DNA from 3 places in the Monashia sp. HAY1-5C genome. Region 3 is predicted to be linked to each of the others. Evidence: riboswitches for the same ligand, from Rfam matches in the RefSeq annotation. Region 3 holds a riboswitch; each other region holds the start of a gene.

Region 1 (7,118 bases), on a different contig from region 3:
AGCTCCAGCCAGACCCGTTTCAAGTTGGAGTCCGCGGCGTAGCGCAGGAACTCCCTGCCAACCTCCGTCGACCCGGTGAAGGCGACCGTGTCGACGTCGGGGTGCAGTGCCAGGGCTCGCGGCGTCGTAGAACCCTGGCCCGTAACGACATTGAGCACGCCATCGGGCAGACCTGCCTCGAGCGCGAGTTCCGCCACCCGCAAGGCCGACAGCGACGACAGCTCCGATGGTCGCACCACGATGGTGCATCCAACCGCCAGAGCGGGAGCCACCTTCCATGCCAGCAGGGTCATGGGGAAGTTCCACGGCACGACCACGCCAACCACTCCAACCGGTTCGCGCGTGACGAGCGCGAGCGCATTGCTGCCGACCTCGGGCACCTCACCAGTCAGCTTGTCCGTCCACTCGGCATACCAGCGGTAGCACGCGACGGTCGTCCGCATCTCGATCGAATGCGCATACTCGATGGGCTTACCCATCTCGAGCGAGACCAACAAGGCAAGCTCGTCGCGGCGAGCCTCGATGACATCGGCGAAACGGTGCAGCACCCGCTTCCGATCCGCAGGGGACATCCGGGACCAGGGCGAATCGGCAAAGGCGCGCCGGGCCGCCGCGACCGCCATGTCGACATCGACGGCCGTGCCGTCCGGGACTGTCGCCAAGGGCTTTCCGTCTCGAGGCGCCAGGACCTCCATCACGCGTCCGTCCGCGGCCGGCCGGCAGCGACCATCGATGACCATCAGCCTCGGCGGGGCCAGCGATTCCGCTTGGGCGCGCCACATCTCTGCTGTCTGTCCGGCTGGCATCGGGTGACCCTTCGTTGCGAGGAGGTTCGCGGGTGGCCTCCTCAGCAGACGGACCCATGCTCAGGAGGCGGTTCGCTGGTAGACGCGGGTGCGTTTTTCTACGGATGTCCAACTTAAGCCCGGGCCGAAGAGTCGTCAAGCGCTCAAGAGTCGCCCGCAACGACGCCAGACATGTCGGTCACGCTTTCGATAAGGGTTGGCTCTGGGTCCAAGGGGTGCGGCCCAGCGCGAAGTGGCGGAAGCAGCCCCGCCGCTACGAGTTGAGTCGCCGAGCAGCCGGGCCACACCCGAAGGCCCGATGCCGTGCAGGCCCAGCAGCGAGGTCCCGGTCGCCGCGACGAGCTGCTACAGCTCGGTGTCGGCGGCCTTTCTTCCGGGCATGGATCCGCTCCAGGTCGGCCACCAGCTCCATGGCCACGCGCTTGCGGGTCTTGCCCACGGCGTCCCGCGCCCGGATCCCGGCCAGCAGCGCCTTGGCTTGGGCGGAGCACGGTGTCTAGTGAGATCCGGCCCGATGTAGCTGGCCTGCCATCGTTTCGAGGCCAGTCTTCGAAGGTATCCGAAACCCTCGGCGGTTCGGCCCACCTGACACTCTGGTCGCCGTCCTGCGGGCTGCCGGACGGGCAGCGGCGGCGAGCGAGTCCGGCAATCTGCGTGCGATGCCGAGTGGCTTACCGCCCCTGCCCCTCCACTCGTGTCCCTCGACGTCCCTCGCACTCATAACGGCGAAACCGCAGGTCAGGGGCACTATCCAGCTCGCTGAGCACAGAGCTGGCGGGGGGACTCGAACCCCCAACCACCTGTTTACAAGACAGGTGCGCTGCCAATTGCGCCACGCCAGCGGCACCGGTCAGGCGGCAGGGCCGCCGCCATCCGGTCGGGCGCCAGCGTAACCGAGCACCGACGTCCGGGCCCAGGCCGGTCGAGGAGCGGAGCCGGGCCCCGCCCCCGGCCCGACCGGCCCGGCCCGACCGGCCCGGCCGGCCCTGCCCCACCACGGAACCAGGGCGACACATGAAGGACGGCCCCGCGGGACCCAGGGGTTGGTCGCGCGGGGCCGTCCGGTCAGGCTCGGTCAGGCAGCGTCACGGCAGACGCAGCACCTGGCCGACGTAGATGAGGTTCGGGTTGTGCACCCGAGCCTTGTTCGCAGCGTACAGCGTCTTCCAGCCGCCGGAGACGTGGTACCGCTGCGCCAGCGTGCCCAGCGTGTCGCCCCGACGGACGGTCACCCGCTTGCCGGTTCCGGCGTAGCTGTTGACCTTCTTCGTCGTCTTCTTCGTCGCGTAGGTCTTCTTCTTCGAGACCTTCTTCTTCGTCGTGACCGGCTTGCGGTCGCTCGAGCGCGACGCGGCGGCGTCGGCGCCACCGTTGGCTCGGGTCAGACCCGCGCGCTTGGAGCAGACCGGCCACGCACCGGGGCCCTGCACGGCGAGGACCTTCTGGGCGATGGTGATCTGCTCGGCCTTGCTCGCGAGGTCGGCGCGGGAGGCGTAGGCGCGACCGCCGAAGCCGACCCAGGTGCTGCTCGAGAACTGCAGGCCGCCGTAGTAGCCGTTGCCGGTGTTGATGTGCCAGTTGCCACCGGACTCGCACTGGGCGACCGCGTCCCACACGGTGGCGGCCTTGGCCGACCCGGCGGCGGTGATGCCACCGACGACGGTGGCCGCTCCGGCGATGCCGACTCCGGCGATGCGCTGCTTCATCGAGACCCGCTTGGCGGCAGCATGCTTGGACAGGTACTGCATAGGGGTATTCCTTCCTGACGCGCGCCTGCGGGGTTAGCTGTCGGGTTGGGGACGTCAGGTGCCCTGCCGCGGCTGCGGCTTCACCCCAAGGTCAGTCGAGTCGGCCCTCGACCGTCGGCGAACGACGGTCCTCGACATGACAACTCACTGACCACACTGGGTCCCCCGTCCTCGCCCGGCCCACGGGTGTGGGCTGCGTCCCTGGCTGGCGAGGCTCGGCGCGCTCAGGGACCGGATTGCTGGGTGTCCATGTGAAGTTATCCAGCGTGCCGTGTGGAGGCCGGACGCACGGCGCCTACCGGTGGTGGACACCCCGGAAACCCGAGACCACCCCTTTCCGGCCCGGAGAACCGGGACCGCCGAGGCACGACGGTACGTGACGAGTGAATGAACCACAACCCGATCCGAGATGATTTCGTGATCTTCTCGAGATCTGGCCTTGACCGAACCGGGCCGATCGGCAAGGACCGGACGGCGGCCGCCACGGACGCCGCCACACCCACCCCGCGAGCGCTTCAGCGGGTGAACGGGTTGCCGCTGAAGGGCAGCCAGGTCAGGCTCGAACCGTGGTCCACGGCGACGAGCCCGACGACGAGCCCGGCAACGACCAGTGCCACCGCGACGACCTGCGACGGTGTCCCCACCGGCACGAGACGGCGCACGATCGAGCGGGACCCGCGGCGCAGCGACACCCCGCCGGGCCCCCACCACAGCATGGCGAGCCCCGCGATGCCACCGACGGCGAGCGTCGTCGGCGAGCCCGGCCCGAGCTCGGAACCGGTGGCACCGGCCAGCAGGAACGCCGTCGCGAAGATGCCCGCGAGCGCCACCGCGAGCGGCAGCACCAGGCTCACGGCCGTGGCGACGGCGCCGACGAGCAGGTGCCACGGACTCGTCACGACGGCGAGCGGGATGTCGGTGCCGCGGCGGCCATGGGCGTACCGACGGAACACGAGCGCGGACACCGACCGGTCGGTGGCGCGGGCGACGACGGACCACACGAGCAGCGCGAGGAACGCCTGCCCCGGCCAGGACATCAGGGCGCCGACCCAGGCGATCCCCGCGGCACCGAGCAGCCCGGTGCGCATGGCCAGGCCGATGCGGGGGTCACCCTCGCGCGGGGCCTGCTCGGGTTCCTCCTCGTCCCAGTCGTCGTCCCAGTCGTCGGGCCCGGCGCCCGGACCGTGGCGCTCGTCGTAGAGGTCCCGGCCACGGTCACCGTCCCACGGTGCCGGGTCGTGCTGGGGCACGGCGCTGCGACGCGGCCCGCTCGGCGGCGGCGCCCACCGGACGTCGTCCAGGGCGGGCCGCGTCAGGAACGGCGTCGGCGACGGGCTCGGCGACGAGGCCACCGGCGGCAGGACCGCGGTACCGCGGTCCGGGAAGACCTGCGTGTCGCCCGCGGCGTCGAGGACCTCGGTGCGCCCGTCGTCCCACGGGGCGCTCGGGGAGGGCACCGTGGCCGCCCGCCCGGCGGCGTACTGCTCGAGGGCGGCGATGACCTCGTCGGCCTGCGGCCGGCGGGCCGGGTCGGGCGAGAGGGAGGCACGCAGCAGCGGCACGAGACGGGGATCGACACCGTCGACGTCGACGTCACCGGCGCGCACTCGGCTCAGCACGGCGTCCATCCGCGAGCGCCCGAACGGGGGGCGACCGGACGCGGCGTACGTGATCGTCGCCGCCCAGCCCCACCAGTCGGTGGCGTCGGTGATCGGGGCACCCTCGACGAGCTCGGGCGACAGGTAGCCGGGCGTGCCCATGACCAGACCGCCGACGGTGTGTCGGACGTCGTCCTGCACGTGCGCGATGCCGAAGTCGATGAGGACCGGCTCGCCCTCCTCGACGAGGACGTTGCCGGGCTTGATGTCGCGGTGCACGACGCCGCATGCGTGGATCGACCGGATCGCCTCCGCGACGCCTCGCGCGAGGCTGACGAGCTCGCCCGGATGGAGCGGGCCGTGCTCCTCGACGATCTCGTCGAGCGCCGGCCCGGGCACGTAGCGGGTGACGATGTACGGACGCGGGCCCATGACGTCGGCGTCGATGACGCTCGCGACGCGCGGGTCACGGACGCGCGAGAGCGTCTCGACCTCACGCATGAGGCGCTGCCGGGCGTCGGCGTCGTGGGCCACGTGCGCCCGCAGCACCTTGATGGCGACGGCACGCCCGCGCGGGTCGAGGGCGAGGTGCACGACGCCCATGCCGCCCTCGCCGATCTCCTCGACGAGGCGGTACGGTCCGATGCGCCCGGAGCCGTACGCGTCGCGGCCGGCGCCGATGGGCACGCCGCCGGTGCGCGGGCCGGTGCGCCGGCCGGACCGCGGAGCGGCGACCCGCTCGGTCCGGTCGTACGCAGTCATGGTCCTACGGTATGCGACCGCAGGGGGTGTCGCCGACGACCTCGGCGCGTGGCGCAGGTCGGCTCAGCGGGAGATGTAGTCCCGCAGCTGGTCACGCTCGGACTGCAGCTCGGACAGCCGGTGCTTGACGATGTCACCGATGCTGACGATGGCGGTGAGGCGGCCCTCGTCGTCGAGGATCGGCACGTGGCGCACCCGCTGCTCGGTCATCGTCGCGGCGAGGTCGGCGATGTTGTCCGCGGCGGTGCCCGTGGACACCTCGCTCGTCATGATCTGCGACACCGGTGCGTCGAGGATGCCGGCCCCGGCGGCGTGCAGGTGCCGTACGACGTCGCGCTCGCTGACGATGCCCTCGACGGTCGTGCCGTCGGAGCTGACGACGACGGCTCCGATGCGGTGCTCGTCGAGCACGGCGAGCAGCCCGGACACCGTCTCGTCGGGCCGGACGGTGACGACCCCGCCGCCCTTCGCCCTCAGCACGTCAGAAATCTTCACGGCGACCTCCTTCACCTCGGGTGAGTGCCCCGGACACGTGCCTCCGTCGATCTCGACGACCCTGCGCGGTGCCCTGACTCGACCCTAGAGCGCACGCCGACGGGGCGCCACCGTTCCCTCGTTAGAGTGAGACCGATCCGCCGGCACGTCCTCGCGCCGACGCGACCGCCGCGGTCCCGCCCGTCGCCACCCGAGTCGTCTCGGTGGGTATGCCGGGTGGTGGCCAGGCAGCACGACCTGCACGACGTCACCCGCGGCGTCGCGCCCCAACGACAGGAGCTGATCCCCGGTGCCGTCCGACCGGCAGACCTTCGACCTCGTCATCGCGGCGAACCGCCTCCCCGTCGACAAGGTGGTCCTCGACGACGGCGCCAGCGAGTGGCGCCGCTCCCCCGGCGGTCTCGTCACCGCGATGGAGTCGGTGATGCGCTCGCAGCCCGGCGCGTGGGTGGGCTGGGCCGGGGACTCCGGCGAGGCGCCCGAGCCGTTCGACGAGCACGGCATCCACCTGCACCCGGTGGCCCTGTCCGCCGACGAGGTCCGCGACTACTACGAGGGCTTCTCCAACGACACCCTGTGGCCGATCTACCACGACGTCATCGTGCCGGCCACCTTCCACCGCGAGTGGTGGGCCGCCTACCAGGCCGTCAACGAGCGGTTCGCCCGCGCCGTGGCGGAGGTGGCCGCCGAGGGCGCCCGCGTCTGGGTGCAGGACTACCAGCTCCAGCTCGTCCCGGCCCTCGTGCGCCGGCTGCGACCCGACGTGCGGATCGGCTGGTTCAACCACATCCCGTTCCCGCCGGTCGAGCTGTTCGCCCAGCTGCCGTGGCGAGCCCAGCTGCTCGAGGGGCTGCTCGGTGCCGACTTCCTCGGCTTCCAGCGCCAGGCCGACGCCCGCAACTTCGTCCGCGCGTGCCGGCAGCTGCTCGGGGCACCGACGAAGCGGGACCTCGTCACGGTCGAGGGCACCGGGCGGCGCGTCCGGGCAGCGGCCATCCCGATCTCCGTCGACTTCCACGGCCTGGAGGAGCTGGCCAGGACCCCAGAGGTCATGGCGCGGGCGCGCGAGATCCGCGAGAGCCTCGGCAACCCCGAGGTGCTCATGCTCGGCGTCGACCGCCTCGACTACACCAAGGGCATCCGGCACCGCCTCAAGGCCTACGAGGAGCTGTTGTCCGAGCGGCGCCTCGGCCCACCGGAGGTGACGCTCGTCCAGGTCGCGACGCCGAGCCGTGAGCGCGTCGACGCCTACCGCAACCTCCGGGCGGAGATCGAGCAGACGGTGGGCCGGATCAACGGGGACCTCGGCAAGATCGGCGCGCCGGCAGTGCACTACATGCACCACTCGTACCCGCGCGAGGAGATGGCGGCGCTGTTCCAGGCCGCCGACGTCATGCTCGTCACCCCGCTGCGCGACGGCATGAACCTCGTCGCCAAGGAGTACGTGACCTGCCGGTACGACCTCGGCGGCGCCCTCGTGCTGTCGGAGTTCACCGGCGCCTGGCACGAGCTGCACCAGGCCTTCGCGTGCAACCCGCACGACATCGAGGGCCTCAAGCAGACGATCCTGCGCGCCATCAACACCCCGGCCAAGGACAAGCAGCGGATCATGAGGGCGCTGCGCCGACGCGTCGCCGACCACGACGTCCAGCGGTGGGCCGCGCGCTTCCTCGCCGCCCTCGACGCGGCCCCCGACGTGCCGCACCCGG
Region 2 (7,118 bases), on a different contig from region 3:
GCAGCGGGTCGTAGCGGGTGTGCGAGGACACGTGGACGAAGTCCTCGGGCTTGGCGTCGAGCTGGTCGAGCATGTACTCGAACGCGGCGTACCGGGGCTTGTAGTAGCCGGCCTGCTCGGCGGTGAAGACGGCGTGGAAGGGCGCCTCCAGCCGCGGCACGCTCTCCTCGAGGAAGTCGTTGCTGGCGTTGGAGAGGATGACGAGCTTGTAGTGCTCGGCCATCTTCTTCAGCGGCTCGACGACGTCGGGGTGCGGGCCCCAGCTGCGGACGCCGTCGGCGAACCGCTTGCCCGCCGTGGGGTCGGACTCGATGCCCCACTTGCGGCAGACCCGGTCGAAGGCGCTCTGCAGCACCTGCTCGTAGGGGTAGTACGCGTCGAGGACGGCGTCGTAGCGGTAGCCGCGGAACTCGGCGACGAACTGGTCCCACTGCTCCGCCGGGATCTGGTCGCCGACCAGCTCCTTGGTGATCGGGGTCATCGGCCAGCTGATCAGCGTGCCGTAGCAGTCGAACGAGACGTACTTCGGCCGGAAGGTGGAGGTGCTCATGGTGCGCCTTTCGATGAGTGTGCGTGGGGAGGACGGACCCTCGTGCTGGGCTCAACACTAGCAGACTTAGTTCCAGTTGCAAACTGAAACATAAACTGGCAATGCCGAGCAGCCCTGCGCTCGCCCTCCAACTCACAGCCGGCCAATCTCCCACCGAGCGCGCGCGTGTGTCACCGTGGAGATCCGGACCGGTGACGCGGCCCCGCGGGCCTGCTCACCCCGGACCGGAACTGCACGGACTCGCTCGCCCCGCCGCGGCGCCCCCGGACCCAGGCACTCGCCTCCCGGACCTGGCCACCCGAACGCGGCGGGGCGCGCCACGTCCCGCCCCGGGGCGCCCGACGCGTCCGGCGCCCTCCCCGACCCATGGTGTCCCGAGCGCCCGACCGGGTACGGCTCCACGGCACCAGCGTCGGAGAAAGGACGGACAGCATGAGTGTCACGAGCTTCCAGGATCTGCCGCTCGCCGACCGCGACCGCGAGTGGGACGGCGACGCCGCCGAGAAGCGGGTCCGCGCCTGGGCCGGCGCCGAGGAGGAGCCGAACGAGAAGTACCGCGACGCCCACGTCTGGTACGACAAGGACAAGAAGGACAACTTCACGGCCTACAAGCTGCTCATCGCCGACGTCGTCGACGGTCGGCTGCGTGCGGTCCCCCGTGGCGTCATGGCGGCCGCCGCCGTCATGCAGGGTTCCCGCGGTGGTGTCGACCTGCCCTCCTCGGATGTCGACCGGGTCCGCAGCCATCTCGCGAAGTACTACGCCAAGATGGGCGAGGACGCCCCATGGGAGCGGGACTGAACGCGTCCGCAGGCAGTCCGACGCGCCCGCAGGGAACTCGCGGGCGACCCGGCCGAGGTCACGTGCCGACCTGTTCCAAGCCGGCGGGCGGCGGGTACGGCGGGCACATGAGCAGAACGGTTGCAGCGATCGTCGCCGAGCTGGCGCAGGTCGAGGACGAGGTCCGCTGGGCCTCGCTCGCCTCCGGTACCCGAGCCCCCGACGCCTCGCGCCTCGCCGAGCTGAGTGCTCGCGAGGACGCGCTGGTGCGAGAGCTGCGAGCCGTCGACGTCAGCATCGACCTGTCCGTCGCGCCGACGCCTGCCTGACCAGCCCGATCGGCCGGGCCTGAGCGCGCCCGGCGCCCAACGGCCCCTGCAGGATCGGCCCACACTCCGCGTCAGCCCGTGCCACGATGAACGCGTCGCACGACGAACGGAGCGCCTGATGGCCACCGACCCCGCCCACGGGTTCCTCACCGAGCCGCCGCTGACCGACGCCGTCCGCGCCTCCTTCGAGGGCGACCTCGGCACCCAGGGGTTCGTCATGAACCTGTCGCACCTGTGGGCGCACGACCCGGCGGCGCACGACACGCTCTTCGGACTCCTCGCCGACATGGTGCGCCTGGGCGGCCTCACCTTCCGGCAGCGCGGCATCCTCATCAGCGCCGCCGCGGCCACGGGCAGCGACTCCTACTGCGCCCTGGCGTGGGGCAACCGGCTCGCCGGCGAGGCGGGCCCGGACGTCGCCGCGGCGGTGCTGGCCGGCGACGACGCTCCGCTCGACCCCGCCGATGCCGCACTCGCCGGCTGGGCGCGCACCGTCGCCCGCGACGCCAACTCCACGACACCCGCCGACCTCGAGCCGCTGCGCGCCGCCGGCTTCGACGACCGGCAGATCTTCGCCATCACCGTCTTCGTCGCGCTGCGGCGGGCCTTCTCGATGGTCAACGCCGCCCTGGGGGCGCTGCCCGATGCCCAGCTGCGCTCGGCCGCGCCAGGGCCGGTCGACGAGGCGGTGTCCTTCGGCCGCCCCAGCGCCGGGGCGCCCTCGGCGAAGACGCTCGGGGACGCGTCGCCGACCGCCGCCGGCTAGCTACGCCTCGTCGCCACCCTGCACGGCGACCCCGCGCAGCAGGGCGAGGTAGTCCTCGACCGGGCGGGCCCCCGGTACGGCGGCGAACCCGTTGGCCAGGACGAACGGCGTCACCGTGATGCCGAGGTCGCGGGCCTGCCTCTCGTCGGCGCGCACGTCGTCGGCGTACGTGTCGGACGCGAGCACGGCGGCGACCCGCCGCTCGTCGAGGCCGCACTCGGCGCAGAGGCGCTGGAGCACCTCGTGGTCGTCGAGCGCCAGCCCCTCGCGGAAGTGCGCCGAGAAGAAGCGCTCGACGGCAGCCGCCTGCAGGGCCCGGCCGCCCATCTCGCGCGCCAGGGCCACGAGCCGGTGCGCGTCGAAGGTGTTGGCCATGACCGCGGTGTCGAAGTCGAAGACGAGGTCGTGGGCCTCGGCCGCCTCGATGGCCTTGGCGTTGAGGATGTGCCCGGCGACGGGGTCACCGTTGGTCCGCGAGCCGATCTGGTCCTGCGCGCGGTCGTTGCGCCCGACCGGCCACTCGGGGTCGAGCTCGTAGGCCCGCAACCGCACCGACACGTCGTGGGGCCGCTCGAAGGCGTGGATCGCGGCCTCGATCCGGTGCTTGGCGATCCATGACCACGGGCAGACGAGGTCGCCCCAGACGTCGAGCTCGATGAGGGTCGTGGACTCTGCAGCAGCCTGGACGGTCATCACGTCATCCAACCACGCCGGCGAGGAACGACGTCGCGCCCCGGACCCGTTCGGGTCGGGGGCGCGACGGAAGCCACGGGTCGGTCAGGCGCGGCCGTAGCCCGACGGCGTCGTCCAGATCGAGTGGTACCCGATCGTCGTGCCGGGGCGCTGCGCGTCGATCATGACGCCGGGGCTGACGTAGATGCCGACGTGGTAGACCGGCGAGCCGAAGAAGACGAGGTCACCGGCGCGGGGGTTGCTCACCGGCGTCGTCGCGGCCTTCTGCTGCGAGGCCGTGCGCGGCAGCGAGATGCCGGCCTGGCGGAAGACGTACTGGACGAAGCCGGAGCAGTCGAAGCCCGACGGGCTCGTGCCGCCGTAGACGTACGGGACGCCGAAGTAGGACTGGGCGATGCCGACGATGCCGGACGCGGTGGGCGCCGGGTCGGACAGGGCCGTGCGGGAGGCCGAGCGGGAGGAGCGGTCCGCAGCCTGCTGGCGCGCGTCCTCGGCAGCCTTCTCGGCGGCGCGCTGCTTCTCGACGGTGACGTCCTTGATGACGAGCGGCTTGACGCTCGCCTGCTTCGCCGCCGGCTTGGCGTAGCCGATCGCCGAGAGGGCGCTGGCCGCCTTGAGCGTGCCGACCTGCGGGCCGACGACCGACGGGGCCGCGGTGCTCGAGCCGTCGGCGGCGCTCGCCGGCCCGGCGAACGTCGCGACGAGCCCACCGGAGGCGGCCACGATCGCGGCCCCCTTGACGGCGGGCTGAGCGGACTCCTTGGCGATGAGCTTGAGCTCGGCGATCGCGTTGAACCGACCGGGGGCGCGGTGGCGCCCGGGAACGTTCTGAGCCACGTTTGACCTCTCGACGCCTACGAGGTGAGCTGTCGGGTTCGGGCGGAATGAGGTGCTGCTCGCCCGGCCTTCACTCGGACCTTGCGGTCCACGGAGGGCTTCACCCCGAGGACGTCGTGCGACGCCCGAAGGTGGGTCCCCCGCTCCTGCCATGCGGATCGTTCAGGGGCTCAGGGTCGATGGCAGGACTAGGCGGTTCGACCCGAAGCACTCGCCCGACGGGGAGAGCGAGCGGGGCTCACGCTACCCAAGTTCCCCGCGGCTTGTCACGCCGGGAGTCGGTGATTTCAACAGATTTTCGGACAGGCCACCGCACCTCGCCCCAAATCCCCACAGTCCCAAGGCGATCCGGGCCCGATACGAGGGCCCGATACGAAGGCCCGATACGAGGGACAGAGGGCGTGCGGGCCGGTCCGGCCTCAAAGCGGGGCAGGGCGGGCAACGGCCGGGCTCGCGTCAGGCGACCTGGCAGAAGACGTGCGCCGCGACCTCGTCGGGCAGCGACACGCCCTCGCCGGCGTCCGCCGCGTCGCTCACGGCCAGCACGCGTCCCTCCTCGCGGACGACCCGGACCCGGGCCCCCGGGAGGACGCCCGCCGAGGTCAGCAGGGCCAGCGCCTCGGGGTCGACCTGCACCGGCTCGCCGATGCGACGGATCGTCACGGCCGCGGGCTCGTCGCCCGCCGCCGCAGTCAGGGACATGAGGCCGGTGAGGAAGCCGTGCGCGGCGTCCTCGGGCACACCCAGCTCGTCCAGGCCCGGGATCGGGTTGCCGTACGGCGACTCGAGCCCGCCCTTGATGAGGCCGAGGATCTTGCGCTCGACCTTCTCGGACATCACGTGCTCCCACCGGCACGCCTCGTCGTGGGCGTACTCCCACTCGAGGCCGATGACGTCGACGAGCAGCCGCTCGGCGAGGCGGTGCTTGCGCATGACGCGGGTCGCCATGAGGCGGCCGCGGTCGGACAGCTCGAGGTGACGGTCCCCGGAGACGGCGACGAGACCGTCGCGCTCCATGCGGGCCACGGTCTGCGACACCGTCGGGCCCGAGTGGCCCAGACGCTCCGCGATGCGTGCGCGCAGGGGGACGATGCCCTCCTCCTCGAGCTCGAAGATGGTGCGCAGGTACATCTCGGTGGTGTCGATCAGGTCCGTCACGGTCATACCTTCTCAGAATCAGGACGCCCCGGGCGTCGCGTCCGGGCCGGGACGGGCCGCCCGCCCCCGGAGAGGGCGCGTCGGGTCGTGGCGCGGCACCCAGATGCGCAGCCAGCCCGCACCGAGGACGGCCCCGACGCCGAGGACGACGGCCGACGCACCGAGGGACAGCACGGCCGTCAGCGCGGACAACGCCAGCGGGCCCGCGGCCCTTCCCAGGTCGGCGCACAGGCGCCAGCCGCCGAGGAACTGGGCGCGTCCGTCGGCCGGCGAGGCGTCGGCCCCGAGGGTCATGATCAGGCCGGCGCCGAGCCCGTTGCCGACCCCGAGGACAGTCGCGGCCGCGGTCACGGCGACGAGGCTCGTCGCGAGCGGCAGCAGCGCCATGCCCAGACCGAGCACGAGCATGCTGGGCACCGCGGCGGCAACCCGCCCGTACCGGTCCATGAGCCAGCCCGAGGGGTAGAAGAGCAGCATGTCGACGGCGCCCGCGACGCCGAAGACGAGCGAGGTCTGGGCCGGGCTGAACCCGACCGACTCGGCCCAGAGGGGCACGAGCGCCTCGCGGATGGCTCGGGCTCCGGCCACGCACATCGCGCCCGTGCCGAGGGTCAGCAGGACGTCCCGGTGCTCGAGGAGCACCGACGCGACCGACCGCGGCACGCGCGTCCGGCCCCGGGCGCTCCCGGAGCCCCCGCCGGTCCGGGCGTTCCCGCTGTTCCCGGTCGTCCCGCTGTTCCCGATGGTCCCGGCGTCCGCGACACCGCTCCGCGACGCCCGGGCGTCGTGGCCGGCCGTGATGTCGGGCGCGACGAGGACGAGGACGAACGCGGCGACGCTCGCGACGCCGCCGACGGCATAGGCCGACTCGGTCCCCCACCGGGAGATGACGAGCGAGCCGACGAACGGGCCGATGAAGTAGCCGATGCGGTGCACCCCGCCGAGCGTCGACAGTGCCCGCGCCCGCATCGCCACCGGCACCGCCTCGGTCAGGTAGGCCTGGCGGGCCAGACCGAAGAGCGAGCCGGCCAGCCCGATGACGAGCACCCCGGAGAACAGCGCCGTCACCGTGCCGGCGAGCGCGGCCACGACCATGCCGACCGCCTCCACGACCGCGGCTGCCATGAGGGCACGCCGCTCGCCGATGCGGGCGGCAAGGGCCCCCGACGGCAGGTCGCCGAGCAGCTGGCCGAGGCCGAGCGTCCCGACGAGGAGCGCCGCCACCCCCACCGACGCGCCCATCTCACGGGCCGAGACGGCGATGATGGGCGAGACGGCACCGGCACCCGTCGAGCCGAGGAGCGTCGGTCCGTAGGCCGACAGCGCGATGGCGCGCAGCCGGACCGGGGGCCCGCCGGGAGAGCCGGGCTCGCGGCTGCCGGGCTCGCCGGGAACGCGCCCGGTCCGTCCCGGTTCGCGCCCGGCACGGCCCGCCGGGTCGCCCTGAGTCTCGGTCACGCCACAGGACCCTAACGATCGGGTTACTCGGGTGGCCCGGGCATCCCGGGCGACGGAACGATGGGCCGATGACGACGAGCGAGCGGGCGACGGGGGCCCTGGCGGTGGCTGCGGCCGCCGCCCTCGTCGTCGCGCTCGCCTCGCCGGTGGCCACCGCGGTCTTCGGTCTCATCCTGCTCGGGACGCTCGCCGTCCTGCTCGAGGTCCGCTACCTCGTGGGTCGCCTGCCGGTCATCGCGCGCCGTGACGTCGTGAGTGGCCTCGCGGTGCTCCTCGCCGGCACGAGCGTGCTCCGGCTGGCCGAGCACCTCGTCGGCAGCCAGGCGCGGCGCGCCGAGGCGGTCGTGGGCTTCTGCGTCGTCGCCCTCGTCGCCCGGGTCGGGCTGCGCGGACGCCGACGCCTCGCCGCGTACGCCGTCGCCGGCATCCTCGCGGCCGCCTCCCTCGTGTGGCCCGACCACTACGCGTTCGCGCTCCTGCACCTGCACCAGCTCGTCGTGCTCGTCTTCCTCTGGGACTGGGCCGCGCGGCTGCCGCGGGTCCGCGA
Region 3 (4,263 bases):
GCGCTCTACCTGGCGCTGCTCGAGCGGCTCACCGCGCGCGGCTACCGGATGGCGGCCGCCGGCATCGCCCAGCCCAACGAGGCGAGCAACCGGCTCCACGCGTCGCTGGGGTTCGAGCCGGTGGGCACCTTCCGGCGGGTGGGCTGGAAGCACGGCGCGTGGCACGACGTCGCATGGGTGCAGCGGCTCCTCGGCGAGCCGCACGCGGGCCCCGAGCCGCCCCCCGAGCCGCGCTGAAAGCCACGGCCGGCCCCGGGTCCCGTCAGGCACCCTCGGCCTCCGGCCCCGCACGCCCCGGCATGCAATGAGGGCGGGGACGACACGTGGTCGTCCCCGCCCTCATCCCGCGGGCGCACCGGTCAGGTCACGGTGCGTAGATGTACTGCATCCCCGAGATGTCGGTGACGGTGCGGGTGTTGTAGTTGTACGGGCCGGCGAGGGCGTTCATCTCGATGATGGTGACCTCGTTGCCGTTGACGGCCGTGACCCAGGCGACGTGGCCGACGCTCGAGGAGCCGTGGACGCCGGGCTGCATGACGACGATGGAGCGCGTGCGCGGCGTGCCGCTCACGGTGTAGCCGGCGGAGGCGGCGCCGGAGGCCCACTCCATGGCGTTGCCGGTCCAGCCACCGGGGTAGTAGCCCTCGGACTGGTACCACTTGTTGAGAGCGCCCCACGTGCACTGGCCCGGGGTGGCCCAGTTCGACGAGGCGCGCATGCCGGACGAGGCGCTCGGGACCGAGGCGTTGCTCGTCGACTTGGTCGAGATCGTGCTCGTCGTCAGGGACCGGCGGGACGCGTCGCGCGAGGCGCGCTCGGCCGCGGCCTTGCGCTCCGCGGCGGCCTGGCGGGCCTTCTCGACGACGAGGTCCTCGATGACGGTCGGCTTGGCCGTGGCGGTGCGCTGGGCGACGGCCTGCTGCACCTGGGGCTGGAAGCCGATCTTGGACAGGGCCGTCGCGGGAGCCACGGCGGGAGTGGTCGCCGGGCCGACGGCGGCAGCGTTGCCGAGGGCGGCGACCGCACCGTTGGCCGGCTTCGCCTCGTCGGCGCTGGCCGGGTTCGCGAAGGTGGCGACGAGGCCACCGGTTGCCGCGACGATCGCGGCGCCCTTCATCGCCGGCTGGGCCGACTCACGGGCGAGAAGCTTGAGTTCGTTGAGGGGGTTGTGTCGTCCCGGCGCACGGTGGCGCCCGCGGGTGTTCTCAGTCGTCATGTACCTCTCCGCGCCTACGAAGTTAGCTGTCGGGTTCGGGCGGAAAGGTGCCCGGTGCCCTCCCGTGCCAGCTGCGGCCCGGATGGGTACTTCACCCCAAGGACGTCCGGAGTCGTGGTGCCGGACGCCCGGAGAAACGCGTGGTTCCTCCGCTCCTGTCACAAGGTTTGTCGTCACGAACGAGGCGGTGACAGGACTAGGCGGTCCACCTCGCGCGTGTCCGGCCTGGTGGCCGGACTCCCGGAACTGTAGACGAATCAACCGGGCAATGTCACGCCGAGGTAACGGTGACGCGCCGGGTGTGCCCTTGAACGACCGGTTGCTCCCGCTTTACCGGCGGCATACCGCCCGCGGAGTGAGACATGGGTCACAGACCCACTGGTCGGTTTTCCGGTACGTCGGCCCCGCTCCGGGGTATACGCCTCGCCGGGCGCGGTCCGTCCGTCGCCCGGCGTCGTCACGCCCTCAACCGGACTGGATCTCGTCCTCGTCCTGCTCGCGCTCCGCGCGGCGTCTGACGCACAGGCGGGCGATCGTCGCGACGAGGTCGAGGGGCACGGGACGGGTGATCGGAAAACGCACGGTGTCCTTGGCGCGACGGTAGGGCCGGATGGCCTCCTCGAACGCCTCGTCACCGCTCGGGACGGGGTAGACCCCGACGTGGTTCTTCCACCCGGCGAAGTACAGCAACGGCTTGCCGTCGAGGGTGAAGGTCGCCATGCCGTAGCTGATCTTCTCGCTGGCGTCGGGCACCGCCGTGCGCACCGCCGTACGAACCCTCGCGAGCTGAGTTCGCGTCTCCTCGGGATAGGAGGCGATGTAGTCATCGACGGACGCGAATCTGGGGGCCAATCCTGGTCCTCACTGTCTCCGGACCGGTTTGTCGGGCGGGATCACTGCGACTTTATTGGCCCAAAGGGGTCAGTGCAAAGGAACCTCGCCATTCGGCGCCAAACCGGAGCAAAGCGACAGATGCATGGAGAGGCCGGATCGTCCGGTGAATCCCCTTGGCCCGAGGCGCCGTCCGCGTCAGGCGGGAGAGCCCGCGCGCAGCGCGTCAGGGAAGGCGGCTCACGGCTGCAGGAGCACCTTGACGGCGCGTCGCTCGTCCATGGCGCGGTAGCCCTCGGCCACCTCGTCGAGCGGCAGCGTCAGGTCGAAGACCTTGCCGGGGTCGATGCGCCCGGACAGCACCCGGTCCAGGAGGTCCGGCAGGTAGCGGCGCACCGGGGCGACGCCGCCGGCGAGCCCGATGTTCCGGGAGAACATCCGGCGCACGGGCAGCTCGACCCCGTGCGGGACGCCGACGAAGCCGACGGTCGACCCGGCCCGCGCGACGTCGAAGGCGGTGTCCATGGCCTGGTGCGTGCCGACGCACTCGAGCACGGCGTCGGCCCCGACGCCGCCGGTGAGGTCCTTCACCGCCGCGACGGCCTCCTCGCCGCGCTCGGCCACGACGTGCGTCGCGCCGAAGTCGCGGGCCAGGGCCTGTCGCGGCTCGTGCCGCGACATCGCGACGATCCGCTCGGCGCCGAGCTGCTGGGCGGCGATGACGCCGCAGAGGCCGACCGCGCCGTCACCGACGACGACGACCGTGGAGCCGGGCGTCACCTTCGCGGCGACGGCGGCGTGCCAGCCGGTGGCCATGACGTCGGACAGCGCCAGCAGCGAGGGCAGGTACTTCTCGTCGGGCATCCCGTCGGTCTTGACGAGGCTGCCGTCGGCCTGCGTGACGCGGGTCAGCTCGGCCTGGCCGCTCGCGGTGCCGTCGGCGTTCGGGCACGCGGACTGCACACCGGCGAGACAGTCCGGGCAGGTGTTGTCGCAGTGGCAGAACGGGATGACGACGAAGTCGCCGGGCCTGACCTCCCGGACCTGCGCGCCGACCTCCTCGACGACGCCGACGGCCTCGTGACCGATGGTGGCGCCCACGCGGATCGGGTTCTCGCCGCGGTAGGGCCACAGGTCGGAGCCGCAGATGCAGCCCGCCGTGACGCGCACGATCGCGTCGGTCGGGGCCTCGATGGTGGGGTCGGCGACCTCGGACAGACGGATGTCGCCGGGGCCGTGGATCGTCGTCGCGCGCATGGGCGCCATCCTCGTCCGACCGCCCGCACGTGGCAAAGCCACTCGACGACGGCGCGGGCCGGACCCTGCGCTCAGCCGCGGGAACGCAGGCGCAGGTTGGGCAGCCCGGGCGCGGGGAGCGTGTGGTCCCACGCGTCGGGGAAGGTGCCGTAGCGGGCGGACGCGTCAGCCGCCTCGCCGCGTGCAGCGGCCTCGCGCTCTCGCTGCCACTGCTCGCGGAAGCCCACGACCTCGTCGTGGCTGCGGCCGATGAAGTTCCACCACATGACGATCTGCTCACCGAAGGGTGTCCCGCCGAGGACGAGCAGGCGCGTGGCGTCGTCGCCCGCGGTCAGCGTCATGCGCTGGGCTCCGGCCGGCACGAAGACGATCTCGCCCGGCTTGGCCGTCGCGCCCTGCACCGTGAGCGTGCCTGTGTCGCAGAGGAACCCGTGCTCGTACGCCACGTCCAGGTCGACCTCGAGCGAGCGCCCTGCCGGCAGCGTCACCTCTGCGCCGACGAGCGGCGAGTGCATCGTCACCGGTGAGGTCTGCCCGAACAGGGTGCCGAGGAACACGAGGACGCGGCACCCGTCGACGTCGGTCGCCGCCGGCGCGTAGTGCTCGAAGCCGGGCGCCGTGAACCGGCTCGCCTCGGGCAGCGCCACCCACAGCTGCGCGCCGTGCAGCGTCGTCGTGGCCGGCGTCGAGTACTCGGAGTGGGCGATGCCGTTGCCGGCCGTCATGATGTTGAGCTCGCCCGGGCGGACGAAGGCGTGCGCGCCGGTGGTGTCGCGGTGCTCGACCTCACCCGAGAAGAGCCACGACACCGTCTGCAGGCCGGTGTGCGGGTGGCCCGGCACGACCATGCCTCCCGTCGCCGACACGTCGTCGGGCCCGTAGTGGTCGACGAAGCACCAGGCCCCGATGAGCGAGCGCTCACGCTGGGGGAGGCTGCGGCGGACCGGCATCGCCCGCGG

Evidence for each region. A riboswitch is a leader RNA that binds a small molecule or an ion and turns the genes downstream of it on or off. The one in region 3 is predicted to bind cyclic di-AMP.
Region 1: it holds a riboswitch for cyclic di-AMP, as region 3 does, so the genes downstream of both, ACR9ZK_RS09680 (transglycosylase family protein) here and ACR9ZK_RS20810 (CHAP domain-containing protein) in region 3, are expected to answer to the same signal.
Region 2: it holds a riboswitch for cyclic di-AMP, as region 3 does, so the genes downstream of both, ACR9ZK_RS05455 (C40 family peptidase) here and ACR9ZK_RS20810 (CHAP domain-containing protein) in region 3, are expected to answer to the same signal.

Annotation. Positions count from the first base shown of each region.
Region 1 is NZ_JBPGXG010000049.1:14,324-21,441, forward strand. It holds gene ACR9ZK_RS09665 (aldehyde dehydrogenase) at 1-806, opposite strand, end outside; gene ACR9ZK_RS09670 (hypothetical protein) at 1,152-1,523, opposite strand; tRNA gene ACR9ZK_RS09675 (tRNA-Thr) at 1,576-1,648, opposite strand; gene ACR9ZK_RS09680 (transglycosylase family protein) at 1,892-2,554, opposite strand; cyclic di-AMP (ydaO/yuaA leader) riboswitch at 2,560-2,745, opposite strand; gene ACR9ZK_RS09685 (serine/threonine-protein kinase) at 3,070-4,914, opposite strand; gene ACR9ZK_RS09690 (CBS domain-containing protein) at 4,978-5,409, opposite strand; gene ACR9ZK_RS09695 (alpha,alpha-trehalose-phosphate synthase (UDP-forming)) at 5,699-7,118, shown strand, end outside.
Region 2 is NZ_JBPGXG010000022.1:8,113-15,230, forward strand. It holds gene ACR9ZK_RS05430 (haloacid dehalogenase type II) at 1-550, opposite strand, end outside; gene ACR9ZK_RS05435 (hypothetical protein) at 983-1,351, shown strand; gene ACR9ZK_RS05440 (hypothetical protein) at 1,459-1,659, shown strand; gene ACR9ZK_RS05445 (carboxymuconolactone decarboxylase family protein) at 1,778-2,425, shown strand; gene ACR9ZK_RS05450 (DsbA family oxidoreductase) at 2,426-3,118, opposite strand; gene ACR9ZK_RS05455 (C40 family peptidase) at 3,203-3,955, opposite strand; cyclic di-AMP (ydaO/yuaA leader) riboswitch at 3,958-4,141, opposite strand; gene ACR9ZK_RS05460 (iron-dependent transcriptional repressor DtxR) at 4,412-5,113, opposite strand; gene ACR9ZK_RS05465 (MFS transporter) at 5,132-6,571, opposite strand; gene ACR9ZK_RS05470 (hypothetical protein) at 6,640-7,118, shown strand, end outside.
Region 3 is NZ_JBPGXG010000216.1:168-4,430, forward strand. It holds partial or broken gene ACR9ZK_RS20805 (N-acetyltransferase family protein) at 1-237, shown strand, start outside; gene ACR9ZK_RS20810 (CHAP domain-containing protein) at 365-1,216, opposite strand; cyclic di-AMP (ydaO/yuaA leader) riboswitch at 1,216-1,399, opposite strand; gene ACR9ZK_RS20815 (iron chaperone) at 1,682-2,068, opposite strand; gene ACR9ZK_RS20820 (zinc-dependent alcohol dehydrogenase family protein) at 2,288-3,304, opposite strand; partial or broken gene ACR9ZK_RS20825 (pirin family protein) at 3,376-4,263, opposite strand, start outside.